3 regions of the Arthrobacter sp. NPDC092385 genome follow, and region 2 is predicted to be linked to each of the others. Evidence: riboswitches for the same ligand, from Rfam matches in the RefSeq annotation. Region 2 holds a riboswitch; each other region holds the start of a gene.
What was found. A riboswitch is a leader RNA that binds a small molecule or an ion and turns the genes downstream of it on or off. The one in region 2 is predicted to bind cyclic di-AMP.
Positions count from the first base shown of each region.

Region 1: another riboswitch for cyclic di-AMP. It lies ahead of ACIQCY_RS15670 (LysM peptidoglycan-binding domain-containing protein); the one in region 2 lies ahead of ACIQCY_RS12765 (LysM peptidoglycan-binding domain-containing protein).
Region 3: another riboswitch for cyclic di-AMP. It lies ahead of ACIQCY_RS01215 (M23 family metallopeptidase); the one in region 2 lies ahead of ACIQCY_RS12765 (LysM peptidoglycan-binding domain-containing protein).

Region 1 covers NZ_JBIVQL010000015.1:23,373-26,573, reverse strand. Annotated here, with positions in the region: gene ACIQCY_RS15675 (heparan-alpha-glucosaminide N-acetyltransferase domain-containing protein) at 1-840, opposite strand, end outside; cyclic di-AMP (ydaO/yuaA leader) riboswitch at 1,239-1,492, shown strand; gene ACIQCY_RS15670 (LysM peptidoglycan-binding domain-containing protein) at 1,495-2,406, shown strand; gene ACIQCY_RS15665 (cytochrome c oxidase assembly protein) at 2,697-3,201, shown strand, end outside.
Region 2 covers NZ_JBIVQL010000009.1:78,150-81,350, forward strand. Annotated here, with positions in the region: gene acs (acetate--CoA ligase) at 1-1,089, shown strand, start outside; gene ACIQCY_RS12765 (LysM peptidoglycan-binding domain-containing protein) at 1,201-2,109, opposite strand; cyclic di-AMP (ydaO/yuaA leader) riboswitch at 2,113-2,315, opposite strand; gene ACIQCY_RS12770 (hypothetical protein) at 2,408-2,644, opposite strand; gene ACIQCY_RS12775 (glycoside hydrolase family 6 protein) at 2,707-3,201, opposite strand, start outside.
Region 3 covers NZ_JBIVQL010000001.1:243,438-246,638, reverse strand. Annotated here, with positions in the region: gene ACIQCY_RS01220 (diacylglycerol/lipid kinase family protein) at 1-643, shown strand, start outside; gene ACIQCY_RS01215 (M23 family metallopeptidase) at 693-1,940, opposite strand; cyclic di-AMP (ydaO/yuaA leader) riboswitch at 1,944-2,162, opposite strand; gene ACIQCY_RS01210 (siderophore-interacting protein) at 2,324-3,201, opposite strand, start outside.

The DNA.
Region 1 (3,201 bases), on a different contig from region 2:
CGGTGCGCTGACGGCGAGCCACCACCACGACCCGGACTGGTTGATCCCGGTAAGGCCTACGTTGAGCATTGTTTCAAGGGGGTAGGCGTTTCCGTCGGGCGTCCTCAAAAGGGCTTGTAGCCCGCCTCCGCGTCCGAGCAGCTCGGCACTGATCAGCTTTGCCATGATGGCCGTTGCGAGTCCTGCACCAAGCAGTCCTAGCTGGACGCCGAGGCGTCGGAGGTTGAGGCGGCCGATAGCCATACCGATCAGGACGAAACTTAGCCATTGCAGGACGGGGTAGTAACCCGTGAGGAAGACGTCGGCAAAAAGTGTCCGGGGTTCGAAAAAGTGTTCAAAGGTCGGGTTCGCACCCAACGAGGACGGGTCTACATTCTCCCTCACCAGTGGCCGCAGAAGGTACGCGGCAGCCGGTGACAGCAGTGTCCAAGCAACAGCCCATGCAGCCAAAGCCTTGAACGGCAGACCTGTGAAGGGCAGGGCGACGAGAAACAGGATGCCGTAGTGGAACAAGATGATCGCAATGTTCGTCTCCACTCCGCCGAGTACCAACCCAGTCAGAGCGATGATGAGCGCGCGGATGACGATGCCCCTACGATCTGCAGCGAGGGCCCCATCTCGGTGCGGCGAGCTTCCACCCGTCAGGAAGGCGAGCCCGATTCCCGCAACAACGGCGAAAAGACCTGATGCCCTGCCGGAAAAAAAGAGCGCTATCCACGTTGCATTGCTGGTACTTGATGAGTAGAGCGGAAAAATGTGGGTGCTCATCATGCCAAAAAGAGCAATTCCGCGAGCTGCATCGATTCCGGTCAATCGCCCTGGGAAAAGCTTCGTATGCACTTCCAGATAGTCTCACAGTGTCCCGCGCCACCATTGACCCTTCGGGAAGCCACTCAGAGCGCTTCATGAACAACGGAGACCGCCGGGACGACACCTATGTGGTCATCAAAGCAAACGATAGTCGGGTCCTCAATCAGACCGTTCTGGTGGTCCCGGGTCGAGTCGACATACTCAACCCAAGCTGGTGCTCGGGCGAGTTAGGTTTCGCATGTAGGTCGGAATCAGCGGTGAGGGCGTGCGGGCGAACAGCGCGGTTGGCAGTTCCGCAGGGCCTCTTTCGCGGCCCTTCTAACGGCGTGTTGCCGCAACACGCCGAGTTGCGTTACCTGAACGTGACTATTGATACCGCCCTGGGGTATTCTCCTCAGGTGATCCCGGCACCCGTCGAGATCACTCTCCCGCGCAGAATGCCGAGCCCTGCCGCTGCTCCCGGGACCCGTTCGTACAACCCATTTGGCAGGGACGGGGGAACCACGTTTCCACCGGGTCATAGCACGTCAGTGCGATGACCCTCGGGGTTAAGTCGATCCGACAACCTAGGCACGACCTGAAGTAGCGTCCGCGACTGCAGGAATGCGCAGGCTTGAACGACGGCCGGGTGACTCCCATCCGAACCCGACAGCTCACCCCGCAGGCATGGGAGAGGCAATCACCATGTCACGTTCATCCATTCCTGCGCGCCACCGCGCGGTCGTCACCCACTCGATCGCCCTTGAAGGCCTGTCGTACTCCGCGAAGACCGGCGCTGTGGCGCTGGGCAAGCCGGCCATCATTGCAGCTGCTACCGGCGGCCTTGTTTTCGCTGTTGGAGCCCCCGCTGCTCAGGCCGGAACCTATACGCAGGACACCTCCAGCGCTGTTGCTGTACAGGCTCCCGCAGCCACCGTTGCTCCTGCACCCGCTCAGGTTCCTGCAGCATCTGCTGCCGGCGTGTACACGGTTGCCTCCGGTGACACGATGGGCGCTATCGCCGCCAAGCACGGCGTGAACCTCGACGCACTGCTGGCAAGCAACGGACTATCCTACGCCTCGGTCATCTACCCCGGCCAGCAGATCAAGCTCTCCGGCGGCGCCGCTGCCAGTGTTGCCGTCAGTGCCGCCACGGTTCCGGCTGCCGCACCTGCCAACCAGGTCTTCTACAGTGCACCTGCCGCAGCGCCTGCTCCCGCGGCGGCGCGTGCAGGATTTTCCCTGACCTCGGCCTCCATCGCCCCGATCACGCCCGCTCCGGCGCAGCCCACCGTCGCCGCCAGTGGTGTCGGTGCCGCCCTGGTCGCCTCGGCGTACGCACAGATCGGTTCAACCCAGGACTGCACCGTTCTTGTCGAGCGGGCTCTGCGCTCGATCGGCAAGAATGTCGGAGACCTCGGCCCGATGCAGTTCTTCCAGTTCGGAACTGTCGTTGCCACCCCGGCACCCGGTGACCTCGTAATCCGGCCGGGCCACGTCGCCATCTACGTCGGCGGCGGCAAGGTCATCAGCAGCGGCATGAACGGCATCAACGCCACCATAGAGCACCCCCTGTCCGACCTCGCCGGTTCCTCTTTCGTGCGGGTGAGCGGCTAACCCCACCTTCCGGTGACGTGGTCGACATAAGCTGAGATAGCGGCAAGTGCCCTGGACGGGGGTGCTTGCCGCTATTTCATTGCGCGCTCGGCTCTTTATTGCGCTCCCGTCGCTACCTGCTTGGATGACGGTCAGGGTGAAGGTTCGGCACGAACTGCTGGTACCGCTCGTTATGCTTATGCTTCTGCTTCCGTTTCTGGGCAGGATGGCATTGAGTGCCGTATGTGGTGCTCCGGGCTCGATACGCTAAATCGCAGGTGAGACCGTGACGTTGGGATGGTTGGACATCAGTGAATGACCCGTGGGTTAGTGGACCGGTCTGGATACCCGAAGCCCCACCGACATGGGCGACCTACCTGGCGCCGACACTGCAACCCATCCCGCTGATCCCTGCCATCGCCTTGGTGCTTGGCCTGTTGTACCTAGCCGGCGCCATCCGTCTGTGGTCGATGGGGCGGTCCTGGCCGGTATGGCGGACAGCAATCTTCCTGGCGGGCTGCATCATCATCATGATCACGATGGGGGCAGGAGTCGAGGGCTATGGGCTGCGCATGTTCTCGGTGTTCATGTTCCAGCAGCTGACTCTCATGATGGCCGTTCCCCCGCTTCTGGTCCTAGGCAGGCCCGGCACCCTATTGCTACGGGCAACCCCTCACCGTGGACTCGGGCGCCCGATCCTCCGGCTCGCCCACGCAGGACTGCGCTCGAGGTCCGCCCGGATTGTTCTCCATCCGGCGTTCATGATCCCGGTGTTCCTGGTCAGCTTCTATGGTGTCTACCTCAGCGGTATCGCCG
Region 2 (3,201 bases):
AGCAATCCCGATCCGGCCCTGCGGGACCGCGACGTCCACTGGTGCACCGCGGACCTCGCCTGGGTCACCGCGCACACCTACGAGCTGTACGGCCCGCTGTCCAACGGTGCCACGCAGGTTCTCTTCGAGGGCACCCCGAACACTCCGCACCCGGGCCGCCACTTCGAGATCATCGAGCGTTACGGCGTCACGAGCTACTACACGGCCCCGACCCTGGTGCGCTCGCTCATGGGCTGGTTCCCGGACGGTGTCCCGTCCGAGTACGACCTCTCGAGCATCCGCGTGCTCGGCACGGTCGGCGAAGCGGTCAATCCCGAGGCGTGGCGCTGGTTCCGGAGGAACCTCGGCCGCGACGAGGTCCCCGTCGTCGACACCTGGTGGCAATCCGAGACCGGCGCGACAGTCCTCTCCCCCAGCCCCACCGACTCCGACTTCAAACCGGGGTGCGCCGCCCGGCCACTCCCCGGCGTCAGCACCCGGATCGTCGACGAGGAGGGCCGCCCGGTTCCTCCCGGCGTGCAGGGGCTGATCGTCGTGGACCGCCACGGACCGGCCATGGCACGCACGGTCTGGGGCGACCCGCAGCGCTACCTGGACTCCTACTGGCGGAAGTTCGCCGCCGAGGGCTGGTTCCTCGCAGGCGACGGCGCGCGCTACGACGACGACGGCGACACCTGGATCCTGGGCCGCGTCGACGACGTCATCAACGTCTCCGGCCACCGCCTCTCCACCATCGAGATCGAGTCGGCGCTCGTCGCGCACCCGCTCGTGACCGAGGCAGGAGCCTGCCCGATCGCCGATCCGCTGACGGGTCACGCCATCGCTGCCTTCGTCGTGCTCGCCGCGGGCGCGGATCCGACGGCGGACGTCCCGGCCACGCTGCGCGCCCACGTCGCGAAGGCCATCGGGCCGATCGCGCGGCCCTCCGCCGTCGTCGTCGTACCCGATGTACCCAAGACGCGGTCCGGCAAGATCATGCGGCGCCTGCTGACGCAGCTCTACGAGGGCTCCGCGCTCGGGGACACCACGTCCCTGCAGAACGAGGGGTGCATCCCCGGCATCCAGGACGTCCTGGCCGGACGGCGCTGAAGAGGCGGTCGGGTGAGGAACCGGTCGGCTGATAAGCCGGTTAACGGAGAAGGAAGCGGCAGGTGCCCCGTCCAAGCACCTGCCGCTTCCCGTGTGTGGTCCGTTCCGGTGCTAGCCTGCCACCCGAACGAAGGATGCTCCCGCGAGGTCCGAGAGAGGGTGCTGCATGGTGAGGTTCGACCCGTTCATGCCGCTGCTGATGACCTGGCCGCCGCCGACGTAGATGGCCACGTGGCCACCGGTGATGACGAGGTCGCCCGGTGCGGGGGTTGCCACCGTGGCGCCGAACTGGAAGAACTGCGACGGACCGAGGTCACCCACGGAGATGCCGGCAGCGCGCAGCGCCTTCTCGACCAGCACGGTGCAGTCCTGGATCGATCCGGCTGCGAGCTGGGCCTGTGCGGACGCGACGAGGGTGCCGGCCACTCCGCTGGAGGAGGCCACCGGGGTGATGGCCGCCGAGGCGAGGTAGACGCCCGACTCAGGAGCGGCGGACACAGCCGGCGCCGGGGCGACGGCCGCTGCCTGCTGGACCGGCGCGGCCGGCGTGACAGCCACGGGCACCGATACCGATACCGCCTGCGCCGGAGCCGCACCGCCGGTGGGGATGGCGATGCTGTCGCCCGGGAAGATGATCGAGGCGAGGGAGAGCCCGTTCGCTGCCAGGACGGCGGTCAGGTCCGCCCCGTAGCGAGCGGAGATGCCACCGAGGGTGTCACCCGCGACGACGGTGTGGGTTGCCCCAGCCGCGACTGCGGGAGCCGCAACCGGTGCGGCGGGTGCGGCTGCCACGGCAGGAGCTGCGACGGGGGCGGGGGCCGCCGTCGTGCCCTGCTCGGTGTACGAGCCGGCGTGGGCGGTGCCGACGGCGCTGAGCGCGAGGCCCGACGTGACGGCGACGATGGCAAGGGGGCGGCCCACGGTGGTGGCGTGGGTCTTCGCGGCGCGGGACAGTCCCTGCAGCGCGAGGTTGCCGTCGATGACGGCGCGGTGGCGCGCCGGGGAAATCTTTCGTGACATGGTTCTATACCTCTCCCATGCCTGCGGGGTGAGCTGTCGGGTTCGGATGGGAGTCACCCGGCCGCGAGCATCAGCGGGTAGGCGATGCGGTGCGGCTTAACCCCAAGGACGATGGCAGGTGGTCCTGCACGTCCACTGGAACTGTGGTTCCCCCGTCCCTGCCTTCGTGTTTGCGAACGTGTCCCGATCGGCGGCAGGGCTCGGCAATCCGTCCGGGAGCGCCCCACATGGACGGAGGCACTCGAAGACGATAACCAGCGCTCCGCCGGTTTGTCACATTCGCGTAACGGCGCGTACCCTACCCGCGCCCGCGGAAGGAGCGCCAGCGGCGGAAGGCGAGGGCTGTCCCACCCGCGCCGAGGAGGAGCAGCACGGACTGCTGGACGTAGAACCAGGCGCGGATGGCAGGCGCCCCGCTTTCGGCGACCAGGACGATGCTCGCTGCCAGGGTGACGGTCAGGACGACGCCGACGCAGAAAAGCGTGTGCCAGAGCCTTCGCTCCTGCACGCGCTGCGCCGACTTCCAGGTTTCCATTCCATCAGCCTAGGTGCAGACGGGTGTGCACGGCCCGATCGGACCGCACACACCCCGCTCTGCTACGGCCGGACGGGCGCGCCGGCGTTCCTGATCAGGTCGATGGCCTGCTCCGGGAACCAGGCTCCGGCAGCCGGGTCTACCCGGCCCCACTCGGGATCCACTCCACCGTTGTCCGTCAGTCCGCGGCTGCATTCGCCGTCGGACTCACCAGGCACCTTGATCCACAGGAAGGCATCGGCCAGCGGGTTGCCGGTATCGGACGTGGGCAGGTGGCCCAGTCCGCGGCCCGGCGGGTTGCACCAGACCTGAGGGTCCGGGTAGGCGGCCGTGGGGACCCAGGGGCCCTTGCCGTTGCGGCTCGTATCGATGACGAAGTGTGCAAGCTCGTCGTTCGACGGCGCGTTCGCCGCGCCCGCCACGTTCTTCGCGTACCAGGCGTCAGTCAGTCCCCAGGTGGAGAAGTCGGTGGGCGACGCCGGATAGTACTGGCTGCCACAGGAACCGTAGGCCCCCGGGTTGATCTCGGTGGCGTAGTAGATGCACTGGGACACCCA
Region 3 (3,201 bases), on a different contig from region 2:
CGTCGACGACCCGGACGCCGCCGTCGAAGCCGCCTTCCGCGGGACCGAACGCACCATCGACGTCGTGCACGTGACGGTGGACCGGGCGCAGGACGCCCACGTCTTCCTCGTCATGGCCGGTATCGGCTACGACGCCGCCATCATGTCCGACACGCGTGACGAGCTGAAGGACAAGGTGGGCTGGCTCGCCTATGTCGACGCCGGGATCAGGAACCTCCCGGGCAGGCCGGCCCGGACCACCATCTCCGTGGACGGCGGCAGGCCCTTCGAGCGCCGTCTCCGCAGCGTGATGGGCGGGAACTGCGGGAAGATCATGGGCGGCCTCGAGATCTTTCCCGGCGCGAAGATCGACGACGGCCTGATGGACCTCATGACCGTCGCCCCCAAGGGCAGGCTCGGCTGGCTCGCCGTTGCGGGCAAGCTGTTCACACGCGGCAAGGGCAAGGGCAAGGACCCCTCCCTCGAGTACTTCCAGTGCCGCACGGCGGAGGTCACCCTGCGCGAGCCGCTCGAGGTGCAGCTCGACGGCGACCCGCTGGGCAAGGCGACGCACATGGCCTTCGAGATGAAGCCCGACTCGCTCCGGCTCCGGATGCCGCTGGGCTACAAGGACCCCGCCGTCGTCAGCGAGCCCCTGCCGTAGCGGAAGGAGGCGGCACCTCCCGAACCGGGACATGCTCACCGCCGGGTAGTCACAGCCAGGGCTGCGGGTCCACCTTCTCGTCATCGACCAGGACCTCGAAGTGCAGGTGGCAGCCGGTGGAGTTGCCCGTGCTGCCAACCGCGCCGATGACGTCGCCACGGTTCACCGTGGCCCCGACCACGACCCCGAGAGCGCTCATGTGGTTGTAGGTGGTCTTCAAGCCGTCACCGTGGTCGATCACGATGCGCTGGCCTCCGCCGTACGCGTGCCAGCCGGAGTCGACGACGGTTCCCGCGTCGGCCGCCCTGATTGGGGTGCCGCACGCGCTGGCGTAGTCCTGGCCGGTGTGGAGTTCGGACCCGTAGCCGCCCAGGGGGTTCACGCGGTACCCGAAGGTCGAGGCGACCACCGGGTTGTCCACAGGAGCACCGAAGGCCTTGCGCTCCTTCGCGGCGGGTGTCAGCGAGGCCGAGAGCGCCCGCGCGTCGGCGATGCTCGGCGCGATCCCCTCGGCGGCCGGACCTGCGCTCTCGAGGGCGAAGATGACCGTGGCCTCCGCCGGCGCGGTGACGGCCGGCGCGATCCCGGAGGCGAGGGCGACACCGTCGGCGCCGGCGGGCGTGGTGGCGGCCGATGGCGCGACGGCCCCCATGAGGAGGCCCGCCGAGGCGAGCACGATACCCGCGGTGGCCGCGTTGTCACGCAACCGTGCCAGCGGCGTCGGCCCTGCGGCTGCGCGGAGGAGCGTCGAGGAGTGGCGGGCTGCGCGCCGTGCGGACCGGGTCTGCGGCCGCGTGTCCAGGTCCGACGCGCGGGCGCTCCGCCGGGTGGGGAGGTCGGGTACGGGGGCTGCCGGCGTGGGCGCGGTGGCCTCGGGCGTCAGCGCAGCGGTGGCCGCCGCGTCGCGCCCGGCCCTCTCCCGCTCGCGAAGTTCACGGCGGGTCCGGTCCGGCGCGGCGTCGAGCCCGTGTGCTGCAGGAGCAGGCACGCCGGGAGCAGGAACCACGAAGGGCGAGGCGGGCAGGACGGGCGCCGTCAGGACGGCCACCGGCAGGGCGGCTACCGGCGCAGGGAGCCGGACGGCGGAGCCGTGCACCGCGGGTGCACCGGGAGCGGCCGGGGATGCCGTGGCGGCAGTCGCAGGAACGGCCGGAGCCGCCGGGTCGGCGGGATGCGACTGGACGCGGAGCGAGCGACGGCTCGGAAGCGGGGCGTGGGCGGAGCGGCGGAGGGCCGACTGGTGGTGCGCGCGCTCGTCGGACGCGCGACGGCGCCCGGACAGGACCGTCTGGGTCAACTGCATACCTCTCTCAGGACGCCCACGAAGTCAGCTGTCGGATTCGAGCAAGAGTGAACTCGGCCCCCTCGGCGCGGGCTCGGACGGCGGCAGGACCGCATCCGAGGCGCGCCGTGCTGAGGGCTTCACCCCGAGGCGGCACGAGCCGCCGGAATGTGGATCCTCCACCCCTGCCACAGGTTGTTCAGGCGGTCCGCTGGCAGGGTTAGGCGTGCGGACCTGGATCACATGGACCAGCTTTGACTGGTCAAACAGTAGGCGAGGACACGCGTAGTTACAATTCCGTTATCCAGCCTGTGGATGATTCGTGCGACACTGCGGTCCGGCATCGGAATCCTGCGGAAAGACGCGGGAAAACCTGAGTTTCGGCCGCCGCCGGTGCTTCAGGAGAGCTCTGCGCGCCCCTTGCGCCAATAGCCCATGAACGCAACCTGCTTCCTGTCCACCCCGACGTCCCGTACGAGGTAGCGACGCAGTCCACGCACCACGGCTGCCTCGCCCGCGATCCACGCGTAGAAGGGCTGGCTGCCCGGGAGGCGCCCGGGATTGACCGTCGATCTCACGATCGCCGCCTCGAGGCGCTGCGGTGTCTCCCAGAGGATGGATCCGTCGATGTCCACGTCCTCGGGCTCGCGTCCCCCCGCAACCGGCTCCGGGCCCGAGAGCGACACCCAGCCCGGAACCCGGACGGCGTCGCGGACGGCCGACTCGAGGAGCTCGCCGTGGCCCCGCCGCCCGCGCACCAGCCAGGTGACGGCGACGGACGACCGCGTCCGGATGTCCTGGATGTCCTGCTCGCCCGGCACCTCGAGGAAGGCATGGCCGCCGATGTCCGCGGGCAGGGCCTCGAGGATCGCGCTGATGGCCGGCACGGCCGTCTCGTCGCCGGCCAGCAGCACGTGCTGCGCGAGTCCCGGGCTCCATTCGATCCCGCCGTAGGCACCCGCCGTCGCGCACTGGGCCGCGGCGGAGTTGGGGCCGATCACGCAGACACGGTCGCCGGGCCGGGCCGCTGCCGCCCACTCCGACGCGGGCCCTCCGCGCCCGTCGGCGTCGAGGTGCATGACGAAGTCGACGTCGATCTCCGGCTGCGGCCCGCCGCAGCGGGACTCACGCACGGTGTAGGTGCGCATGGAGCCGCGCTCCTCCGCCTCCATGCCGAGCCACAGCTGGTACCAGTTCGCCGAGTCGCCGCGCCTCATCATCCCTGCGATGTCGGGGCACTCGCGCCCCGCCGCGGGGATGACGATCTTGATCCGGA